Linked DNA regions of Collimonas fungivorans Ter331. The protein of the gene in region 1 binds, or shares a complex with, the protein of each later gene. Links are inferred from orthologs where the notes say so. Each region holds a gene or a part of one and is shown in the gene's direction. Other genes may lie near its edges.

The links. The genes of interacting proteins can lie anywhere in the genome.
Region 2: the proteins of CFU_RS16505 (region 1) and trxA are in contact, whole or in part, in an NMR structure (PDB 2IPA), measured with the Bacillus subtilis proteins. The link is inferred for Collimonas fungivorans Ter331 from one-to-one orthologs.

Annotation. Positions count from the first base shown.
Region 1 is NC_015856.1:3,744,003-3,751,480, reverse strand. What follows is about bases 1-2,695. They hold CFU_RS16505 (arsenate reductase ArsC), read left to right. Parts: upstream 1-945; coding sequence 946-1,446; downstream 1,447-2,695. Other genes in these bases: CFU_RS16495 (MFS transporter), read left to right, coding at 2,571-2,695; arsB (ACR3 family arsenite efflux transporter), read left to right, coding at 1,500-2,567; CFU_RS16510 (ArsI/CadI family heavy metal resistance metalloenzyme), read left to right, coding at 460-876; CFU_RS16515 (ArsR/SmtB family transcription factor), read left to right, coding at 122-463; CFU_RS16520 (SRPBCC family protein), read left to right, coding at 1-27. Outside these bases: more of CFU_RS16495, read left to right, coding at 2,696-3,797; arsC (arsenate reductase (glutaredoxin)), read left to right, coding at 3,794-4,225; arsenical resistance protein ArsH, read left to right, coding at 4,206-4,928; CFU_RS16480 (NIPSNAP family protein), read right to left, coding at 4,940-5,245; CFU_RS16475 (LysR family transcriptional regulator), read right to left, coding at 5,680-6,573; CFU_RS16470 (4-oxalocrotonate tautomerase), read left to right, coding at 6,692-6,877; CFU_RS16465 (cupin-like domain-containing protein), read left to right, coding at 7,084-7,478. UniProt on the Bacillus subtilis protein: Catalyzes the reduction of arsenate [As(V)] to arsenite [As(III)]. In vitro, can dephosphorylate para-nitrophenyl phosphate (pNPP).
Region 2 is NC_015856.1:1,032,062-1,035,263, reverse strand. What follows is about bases 1-2,794. They hold trxA (thioredoxin TrxA), read left to right. Parts: upstream 1-1,131; coding sequence 1,132-1,458; downstream 1,459-2,794. Other genes in these bases: rho (transcription termination factor Rho), read left to right, coding at 1,563-2,794; CFU_RS04535 (PD-(D/E)XK nuclease family protein), read right to left, coding at 1-795. Also shown: more of rho, read left to right, coding at 2,795-2,825; CFU_RS04520 (MFS transporter), read left to right, coding at 3,073-3,202. UniProt on the Bacillus subtilis protein: Participates in various redox reactions through the reversible oxidation of its active center dithiol to a disulfide and catalyzes dithiol-disulfide exchange reactions.

The DNA of each region.
Region 1 (7,478 bases):
ATCGAAAAGCATGTTGCTGCATCCTAGCCCGATATAGGGCCAAGCAGACGGGCAGGGCCCGTTTGTTTGTGGGATGGCAGAAAACCCTTGATTTATTCAATATTTCAACTATCATTGAAATATGAAAACGAAATCAGTCGTCACCGCCCTTGCGGCGCTTGCCCAGGATTCCCGCCTGGCGATCTTCCGTGCATTGGTGCAGGCCGGGCCCGAGGGGCTGCCGGCCGGAAAAATCGGGGAGATTACGGGCATCTCGCCTTCCTCCGTGTCGTTCCATATGAAGGAGCTTTTTCATGCCGATATGGTGGCGTCGCGTAACGAAGGCCGCTTCGTTATCTACTCCGCCAACTTCGCCACCATGAATGAATTATTGGCATTTCTTACCGAAAATTGTTGCGGGGGTAACCCCTGCATGCCCACTTGCAGTCCTGCCTGTGCCACCACCGAAGGAGCCTCGTCATGAAACGCCTGCATGTCCATGTCGCTGTCGATAACCTGGCAGACAGCATCCGCTTTTATTCATCGATGTTTGCGAATGAACCCACACTGCAAAAGACCGATTACGCGAAATGGATGCTGGACGATCCCCGCGTGAATTTCGCAATCTCGCGGCGCGGCGCGCAATCTGGCCTGAACCATCTGGGCATCCAGGTCGAATCCGATAGCGAACTGGATGAGATGCAGTCGCGCCTGGAGTCGCTTCAGCCTGATGTGGCGAAGGAAGAAAATGTTTCCTGTTGCTACGCCAAATCAGACAAATACTGGGTGACCGATCCACAGGGGATTGCATGGGAGACCTTCCGCACGCTCGATACCATTCCCGTGTTCGGCGACGCGCATGCGAAGCCAGCGGCGGCAGCTGGAAAGTGTTGCTGAAGCGATGATACGGGTCACCCGCGCCAGATGCATTTTTTCGGAACCTGGTAATTCAACATAGGTAGCCCCATGAGCGATAAAGTATATAACGTGCTTTTTCTTTGCACGGGTAATTCGGCGCGCAGCATCATGGCTGAAGCATTGGTAGTCACCATGGGAAAAGGCCGGTTCCGTGGTTTCTCTGCCGGCAGCCGCCCAGGCGGCAGCGTCAATCCTTTTGCCATCGAACAGATCTCGCATACCGACTATCCGCTGGAAAACCTGCGTAGTAAAAGCTGGGATGAATTTGCCGCTGCCGATGCGCCGCAGATGGATTTCATCATTACTGTGTGCGATAACGCAGCAGGCGAAACTTGTCCATATTGGCCAGGCCATCCGTTGTCGGCGCACTGGGGATTTGAGGACCCGGCGCTCGCCACTGGCGCCGACGAATATAAGCGTGAAGTATTCCATAAGGTGTTCCGCCAAATCATGGCGCGCATCAACGTCTTTGTCAGCTTGCCTCTGCACATGCTGGAAAAGAATGCGATCAAACGCGAAATGGATGCTATTGGCCAGAGCAAAGTCTGATGTAAAGACATCGATCTGATCAACCTCAATCCTGTTTTTATTCGAGAATTATTATGTCTGTCCAATGCGAAGTTACCGGTAGACGCGCCGCAGGCGTATCCATGAATTTTTTTGAGCGCTATCTGACTGTCTGGGTAGCGCTATGTATCGTTGTCGGTATTTTTCTTGGGCAGCTTTTCCCGGTCGGGGTGCAAGCGATAGGCTCGTTGGAAATTGCTAAAGTGAACCTGCCGGTCGGCATCCTCATTTGGGTGATGATCATTCCGATGTTGCTGAAGATCGACTTCTCCGCCTGGAATCAGGTCAAGGGACATGTGCGCGGCATAGGCGTGACCTTGTTCATCAATTGGGCGGTCAAGCCGTTCTCGATGGCGTTGCTTGCCTGGGTGTTCATCCGGCACTGGTTCGCGCCGTACCTGCCCGCCGAACAGTTGGATTCTTATGTGGCCGGACTGATCCTGCTGGCTGCCGCGCCTTGCACTGCCATGGTGTTTGTCTGGAGCCGGCTCACCGGTGGCGATCCTTATTTCACACTGTCGCAGGTCGCGCTGAACGATCTGATCATGGTGTTCGCATTTGCGCCGCTGGTGGCTCTCTTGTTGGGCGTATCGAGCATTACGGTGCCCTGGGCCACGCTACTGACTTCGGTAATGTTGTACATCGTAGTGCCCGTGATCATTGCCCAAGTTTGGCGCAAATCCTTGCTGCGGCGCGGCCAGGCCAGTTTCGACAAGCTGATGGAACGCATCCAGCCGTGGTCGATCTCGGCTCTGTTGTTGACCCTGGTGCTGTTGTTTGCGTTCCAGGGCAATGCGATCATCGAACAGCCCCTGGTCATTGCTCTGCTGGCGATTCCTATCCTGATACAGGTTTTCTTTAATTCTGCGCTGGCCTATTGGCTCAATAAGATTGTCGGGGAAAAGCATTCTATCGCTTGTCCCTCTGCGCTGATTGGTGCTTCCAACTTCTTCGAGTTGGCGGTTGCCGCCGCGATCAGCCTGTTTGGCTTCAAGTCCGGCGCCGCGCTGGCAACCGTGGTCGGGGTGCTGATCGAGGTTCCTGTCATGTTGTTGATTGTCGGTATCGTAAACCGCACTCAAGGCTGGTACGAAGGACGTTAAGCCATGCGTAACAATGCCAGCAGCGCCGGATGGCTGATTCCCGCTTTTGGGATGACGCAGATGATTGGATGGGGCGCTTTGTTTTATGCTTACGGCGTCCTGATGGGGCCAATGCAGACTGCATTGTATACCTCTAAGCCGGTCATCGTCGGCGCGTTTTCGTTAGCGCTGCTGGTGTCGGGTTTTCTGTCGACTTTGGCCGGCGCCATCATCGATCGCTTTGGCGGCCGTATTCTGATGGGCGCCGGTTCCGCATTGGCCGCCCTGTTACTGGCACTGTTATCGCATGTGGACTCGGTTACCGAGCTGTACTTGGTGTGGGCGGGGATTGGCGTTGCCATGAGTGCCACCCTGTATCAACCGGCGTTTGCAGTGCTTACGCAAACCTTCGGCTCTGAATATCGCAGGGCCATCACTTTAGTGACGTTGTTCGGCGGTTTTGCCAGCACGGTCTCTTGGCCGCTCACGCAGTTCCTGCTCGGAAAATGCGGTTGGCGTGATACTTGGATGATCTACGCAATCGCCAATCTGTTGTTGTGCCTCCCGCTGCATGCCTTGCTGCCGGTTTTCAGGCAGGATCACGGCGCCAGGGCAGCAGCAGAAACTGCGACCAAGGCCACACTGGCCACAGTGCTGCGGGAGCCGAGATTCTATTTGGTGACCGGCGCCATCACGCTAAACGCTCTGGTGTTTTCAGCCATGTCCTTACATCTGATCTCGATATTGCAGGCACGGGGAGTATCGCCCGCCCATGCCGCGGCAATAGGCGCCCTGGTTGGCCCGATGCAGGTTCTAGGTCGTGTCCTGGAAACCACTATCGGCAAAAAAGCCACATCGCGCCAGGTAGGATTGATTGCTATCTGGCTGTTGCCGCTGGCGCTGGCATTATTACTCGCACCGTCTGAGTGGCTGCTGGTTTACGGCGTATTCGCAGCCATGTACGGGATCGGCAACGGCGTGATGACGATTGTACGCGGCACGCTGCCGGCAGAACTGTATGGCCGCGAAACGTATGGCGCAATCAGCGGCGCCATGGCTACCCCCGTGCTGATAGCGATTGCCGCAGGGCCGTTTGCGGCATCGCTGGTGTATTCGCTGACGGGCGGATACGCTGGAACGATTCTGGTGCTGATCGGTATCGCCCTGCTGGGCGCTATTCTTTTTATTTGCGTCGCCAACCATTCCCCGCTGGCAGATAATCTGCCGGTTTTAAAGAAAGTCGAACCATGAACATTACTATTTATCACAACCCTGAGTGCGGCACATCACGCAATACGCTGGCGCTCATACGCAATACCGGTGTCGAACCTGAAGTCATCGAATACCTGAAACAGCCGCCGTCGCTGGCGATTCTTACGAAACTGATTTCGGACGCCGGTCTCGCGGTACGTGAAGCTATCAGACAAAAGGGCACACCTTATACAGAACTCGGACTGGACGCGCCAGGCCTGACAGACGCGCAATTGCTGGATGCGATGCTGGCGCATCCGATCCTGATCAACCGGCCGTTTGTCGTCACGCCAAACGGCACGCGCCTGTGCCGCCCATCCGAACTGGTGCTCGATATTCTGCCGTTGCCGCAAAAGGGACCCTTCACCAAGGAAGACGGCGAAGTCGTGATTAATTCGGAGGGACGCCGTGTCACAACATCTGATTAAGTTGCCGAACGTCGACGCAGGACTCTTTCACACGCCGCTTGCATCGGACTTTGACGAGGTCGGACGTTCATCGCACGCGCCGCGTTTCCTGCTGCTATACGGTTCGTTACGCGAAAAATCCTATAGCCGCCTCCTCACGATGGAAGCGGCCCGCCTGCTGGAAGCGATGGGCGGCGAAGTCAAAATCTTCGATCCGCACGGCTTGCCATTGCCGGATGGAGAACCGGACAGCCATCCCAAAGTCCGGGAACTGCGCGAGCTGGCGCAATGGGCCGAAGGCATGGTCTGGACCTCGCCCGAACGTCACGGCGCCATGACCGGCATCATGAAAGCGCAGATCGACTGGATTCCATTGTCTATAGGGGCGGTGCGGCCGACGCAGGGCAAGACGCTGGCGGTAATGGAAGTATCCGGCGGCTCGCAATCGTTCAACGCAGTCAACCAGATGCGCATACTGGGCCGCTGGATGCGGATGATCACTATCCCCAACCAGTCGTCGGTAGCCAAGGCGTTCCTGGAGTTCGACGACGAAGGCCGCATGAAACCGTCGTCTTACTATGAGCGTGTGGTCGACGTGATGGAAGAGCTGTTCAAATTCACCTTGCTTACCCGCGATGTTTCTTCATTCCTGGTCGACCGCTACAGCGAACGCCGGGAAACTGCCGAAGAACTCGGCAAACGCGTCAGCCAGAAAGAGATTTAAAAGCGCCTGATTTACTTGAAGACAGGACGGAAGAAGCTGCGTTCATAGCTGACGATGCAGCGGGTTTCCTCGGCATACTTGAACGCTGCCTGGCACTCGGGATCCTGCAGCGACTTCGTCCTGTATTCTTCATACAGCGCGAACGAAGGAAATGTGAACATCGCCAGCGCCACGTTGCTGATTCCCTCCGAGGGAAGGAAGTATCCATGGTGTATCCCGCCGAATTTCTCCACCAGCGGAATCCAGACTTTGCCGTAGTGCTCGAATTCCTTGAGTTTGTATGGATCGATGATGTAACGCAGGTAGCAGGTGACCATGGGAATCCTTGTCGGCAGACTTCAGCTAGAACGATGGGGAAAACAATCGCCACATGATGCCATACAAGGAGGTATTTTATTTCCTGAGTTGATGACCATCCGGCAGCGGCCGATAGCCGCAAAGACGCTGCCGGCGCTCAGCCTGTTCGGTTTTAGAGGTATTTCATCTGTTCGAGATCTGCGATCAGTCCCACTCCGGCCGGGCGCCATCCCTTCTTCGGCGACAGCGTGATACCTGCTGCCGGCTTCCCGTTTCTCCAGCACCAGCCTGTAGAGCCGGGCAGCATCGCTGACATGTACCGCCGGCCAGCGGTTAAGTCCGTCGCCTACATACGCCGAGACTTTCTTCTCGCGGGCGATCTGGATCAGTGGCGCCAACCAGGATGATCGGATAGAACTGGCCGTTGGCGGGGCGACTGAGAAAGCTGAACTGGTTAGTCCGCAGGGCCGAAACACTTTACCAGCAGATCGATAACACTACGTAACTTTGCCGTGGGCCTGCTGTCCTGCCTGTAAATCAGATACATTGGCGTCGGCCTGTATGACCAGGCCGGCAATACCGGCACCAGGCGACCTGCAGCTATATCGTCAGCCAGCAATACTTCAGGTTGAAGCACGATACCTGCTCCATGCAAGGCAGCATTGCGCAAGGCGCTACCCTGGTTTGAACTGAACCGGCCTTTTACCGTTACTTTGCAAAATTCGTCGTCAGGTCCAAGCAAGTGCCAGTGATCATGGTGGCGCCAATACGACAGACCTAGGCAGCTGTGCGCGTTTAATTGCTCCGGGTGTTCCGGTTGCCCGTGCCGGGCCAGATAGCTTGGCGCTGCCGCCAGTATCCTGCGATAGGGACGCAGCGGCCGCGCGACCAGCCCGGTCGCTTCAATTTCGCCGATTTGGATGCCTAATTCATAACCCTCCTTGATCAGGTCAGGCGCGCGATTGTCCAGTGTCAGTTCTACGTTGACTTCAGGATGGCGGGCCAGGTAGTCGGCCAATACAGGAGCAAGACTGTGGCTGCCAAAGCTGACCGGAGCAACCAGCCTGACCAGTCCGCGCGGACTGGCCTGCAGCTCTGAAGCGCTGGCTTCGGCCAGTTCCACTTCCGACAGCACTTTCTTGCAACGCTCGTAATAGAGCCGGCCCACTTCAGTAAGCTGTTGGCGGCGGGTAGTGCGATGGAGTAAACGTGCGCCTAGCCGCTGTTCGATAGTTCGGACGTGCTTGGCAACCATGGTGGAGGAGACGCCGCTGACTGAGGCCGCGGCAGTGAAGTTGCCGCTCTCCACCACTCGTACAAACATCGCCATGCCGGCCAGCTTGTCCATGATTAAGAACCTTGGGGTTTGAAATGATTCAAATTATTGCATATTTATCTGTGTGCCGAACTGCCCGATACTGAGACATCGGGCCCCAATTCCGGGCGCCCCTTACCAAGGAGATATCATGCCTATTTTGCGTTTAGAAATGCATCCCGGCCGCACACTGGAGCAAAAGCGTGCCTTCGTTCGCGAAGTGACTAGAGTTGCCGTCGAAACCCTGACCTGTCCGCCGGAGAGTGTGGACGTTGTGATCAGCGAAATCTCGCGTGAAGATTGGGCAAAGGCCGGCAAGTTGGCGGCGGATAAGTAAATCGGCTTCGAGGCCTCAGCCTGGATCGCGCAAGCGTGACGGTTGAGGCCAGCTCGGAAATATACGGTTATCTGGATTGGCGGCGAGTTGGATCAGTCTGGGTTGATATGTAATCATATCGTTCGAAGTTACGTTGATATCTTTGAATAGCCTGGTGAAAGACTGCTTTCATCGTTAAGAATAATTTGTACAACGATAGAAAAAAAATGAAAAAACCAGCAGCCGATAATCGAGAACGGCAGGAGACACGCCGATCGTCACGATTGTTGCCGCCCCGGCCGTCGTCGGCGGCCATGTCGCCCGAAGACGTTATTGTCAAAAAACAGGCGCGGGAACGGAAGGACGCACTGGTTCGCGGCGTCACTTCGATACAGGAAATGCGTGAAGCGATCAAGCGCGCCGGTCGCGACCTGCCTGTCATTTCCGCAGTGCCACGCATGGGCATGCTCGACGCTGCGGCATTCCGCATGCATGCGGCAAAAGGCCTGCCATTTGTCATCACCGGGCTCGTCGGCAAGTGGCCGCTGTCCGCTCTTACGCCGCAGACGCTGCGCGAACGCTTTGGCGAACTGCACGTGCGCGCAAGGGTCGGCGACTATGT
Region 2 (3,202 bases), 2.7 Mb from region 1 along the record:
AGGATTTTCTTCGTCTGCCGCCGCCTCCACCATTTCCGGCCAAGCCTGGGCATAGGTCGGCAGCAGTGCTGGCGCGCGCCAGTCGAGAGTGATAGTCAGCACTTGCTGGCGCCTGGCGTAGGCGTCGAGAAAAGCCTGCTCCAGCGGTTCCGGCGCTACCGAACTGATCCAGGCCATCGGCTGGCTGGCGTTTTCCGCGATCTGCAGCATTTGCGCGAAACGCGCGGCGATCGCATCGTCGGCGTCCAGCTGGCTTTTCCAGATCGACCACACCAGCTGCGTTTCATCCGACAGCAGCTTGCGCGCATCCGGCGACAGCTGTTCCAGCGCATGTTGCCAGCGCTGCTCCGGATCGTTTGCTGCATCGATGTGCAAAGCGGGCAGCAAGGCTTGCGTAAGCTCGTCTGATAACGCTAACAATGTCTGCGCCAGCGGCAGCAGGTCGGTATTACGGCGCGCTGTAAATAATTTTTTCAGCCAGCCGTGCTGGCGCAGTTCGGCATATAGCCGCATCAGCCGCTCGCTGGCAGGCAGCACATTGGGCAGCGGCGGCAAGGTCGCCAGCCAGCCGGACAGGGTAAAGAATTGCGGCGGCACGAAAGTCCCGCCCAGCTGCGCGCTCAAGGCCGCTTTCAGCGGCTGGGCGTGGGCAAAGGTGGGCAGCACCACGCGCCATTGGGCGAAATCGCGCTGGCCCTGGTCGCCGCTGGCCTGGCGGCAGGCTGCCAGCAGAGCACGTGCAGCATCCGGCCAGAAGTTGGCGGAGGGCACGGTTTTTATGGATTCTAAGGGCATGTGGCTCACTGAAAGGACGGCCAGCGCCGCCTTGCTACTAGTATGGATGCTCTCGCATTTTTGCAACAATTAGCTATCATTTTATGCGAGCCTCCGGAAAAACAAGCCTCAAATAATTACATAATCAATTACATAAGCCACACATTTTCATAAAATCGGTTATGATTTAGCGAATATCCCGCCGCAATACCTCTTACCGCACCCACAAAAACTTGAATTCGCGCACGGCATCCCCACTTATTCAATAGAATAGGGAACGCCGATGGCAGCCACCAAGCAGGAATGGTAAGTCGTCTTGGCACACATTGATTCTTTTTCCCTCACACTGAGGAAACCATGAGCGAACATATTAAACATACTTCCGACGCAACTTTTGAAGCAGACGTACTCAAATCCGACAAGCCGGTCCTGGTCGATTTCTGGGCTGAGTGGTGCGGTCCTTGCAAGATGATCGCCCCGATCCTGGAAGAAGTCGCCAAGGAATACGGCGACAAGCTGCAAATCGTCAAGCTGGACGTCGATTCCAACCAGGCAGTGCCTGCCAAGCACGGCATCCGCGGCATCCCGACCTTGATCCTGTTCAAGAACGGCGTTCCGGCGGCACAGAAGGTTGGCGCGCTGGCCAAGGGCCAGTTGACCTCCTTCATCGATTCGAATATATAATAAGAACCGTGGCGGTGCGCCCGCACCGCCACTAGTGTTTTACTAACTACACCACGCAGTTCCCTCCCCCACCCAATATTTCCCATCCCGGGACACTCATACCTATGCATTTATCTGAATTAAAGGCGTTACATGTCTCCGCCCTGCTAGAAATGGCAATCGGCCTCGACATCGATAACGCAGCGCGTTTGCGCAAACAAGAACTGATGTTCGCGATCCTGAAAAAGCGCGCGAAATCAGGAGAACAGATTTTCGGCGACGGCGCCCTCGAAGTCCTGCCTGACGGCTTTGGCTTCCTGCGCTCGCCCGACGCCAGCTACATGGCGTCCACCGACGACATTTATATCTCGCCTTCGCAGATCCGCCGCTTCAACCTGCACACCGGCGATTCGATCGAAGGCGAAGTGCGGACACCGAAAGACGGCGAGCGCTATTTCGCACTGGTCAAGGTCGACAAGGTCAACGGCGAATCGCCGGAAGCGTCGAAGCACCGCATCCTGTTTGAAAACCTGACGCCGCTGCACCCGAACAAGCCGCTGCCGCTGGAACGCGACATGCGCGGCGAAGAAAACATCACCGGCCGCATCATCGACATGATCGCGCCTATCGGCAAGGGCCAGCGCGGCCTGCTGGTAGCGTCGCCAAAGTCCGGTAAATCGGTCATGCTGCAGCACATTGCGCATGCGATCACCACCAACCATCCAGACACCGTGATGATCGTCCTGCTGATCGACGAACGTCCGGAAGAAGTGACCGAAATGCAGCGCTCGGTGCGCGGCGAAGTGGTTGCCTCCACTTTCGACGAACCGGCCACGCGCCACGTGCAAGTCGCCGAAATGGTGCTGGAAAAAGCCAAGCGCCTGGTCGAAATGAAAAAAGACGTAGTGATCCTGCTGGACTCGATCACCCGCCTGGCGCGCGCCTACAATACCGTGATCCCTGCCTCCGGCAAGGTGCTGACCGGTGGTGTCGACGCCAATGCGCTGCAGCGTCCGAAGCGTTTCTTCGGCGCCGCCCGCAACATCGAAGAAGGCGGTTCGCTGACCATCATCGCCACTGCCCTGATCGAAACCGGCAGCCGCATGGATGACGTGATCTACGAAGAATTCAAGGGTACCGGCAACATGGAAGTCCACCTGGAACGCCGCCTCGCCGAGAAACGCGTGTACCCGTCGATCAACCTGAACAAGTCCGGCACCCGCCGTGAAGAATTGCTGATCAAGCCTGACCAGCTGCAAAAGATCTGGGTGCTGCGCAAGCTGCTGTACAGCATGGATGAAATCGAAGCGATGGAGTTCATCCTCGACAAGATGAAGTCGACCAAGAACAACGCCGAGTTCTTCGACATGATGCGCCGCGGCGGCTAATCAGAATCAGTCATCGTAAAAGCCTGGTCCATGCAAATGGACCAGGCTTTTTTCATATGCAGGCTGCGGCCAAGATCGGGCGCTCAAAAGCTGGCGTTGCCATGTGAAGCGGCTGATCCGTGAACTTAGGCGGCAAACCGAGGCTGCAAAATGTTGCATTAAGAAAACTATAATTTATTTACAAGGGAGAGCGCCACAACACGCTAAATGCTATGCTTGCGAACCTCCTATTTCGCAACGGCACATCATGGCGACAACTCAATCCAGCCAATCGAAATTCGGCACAGTCCTGCGGGTTACCAGCGGTAACTTCATGGAGATGTTCGATTTCTTCCTGTTCGGCTTCTACGCAACCTACATCTCCAAGACCTTTTTCC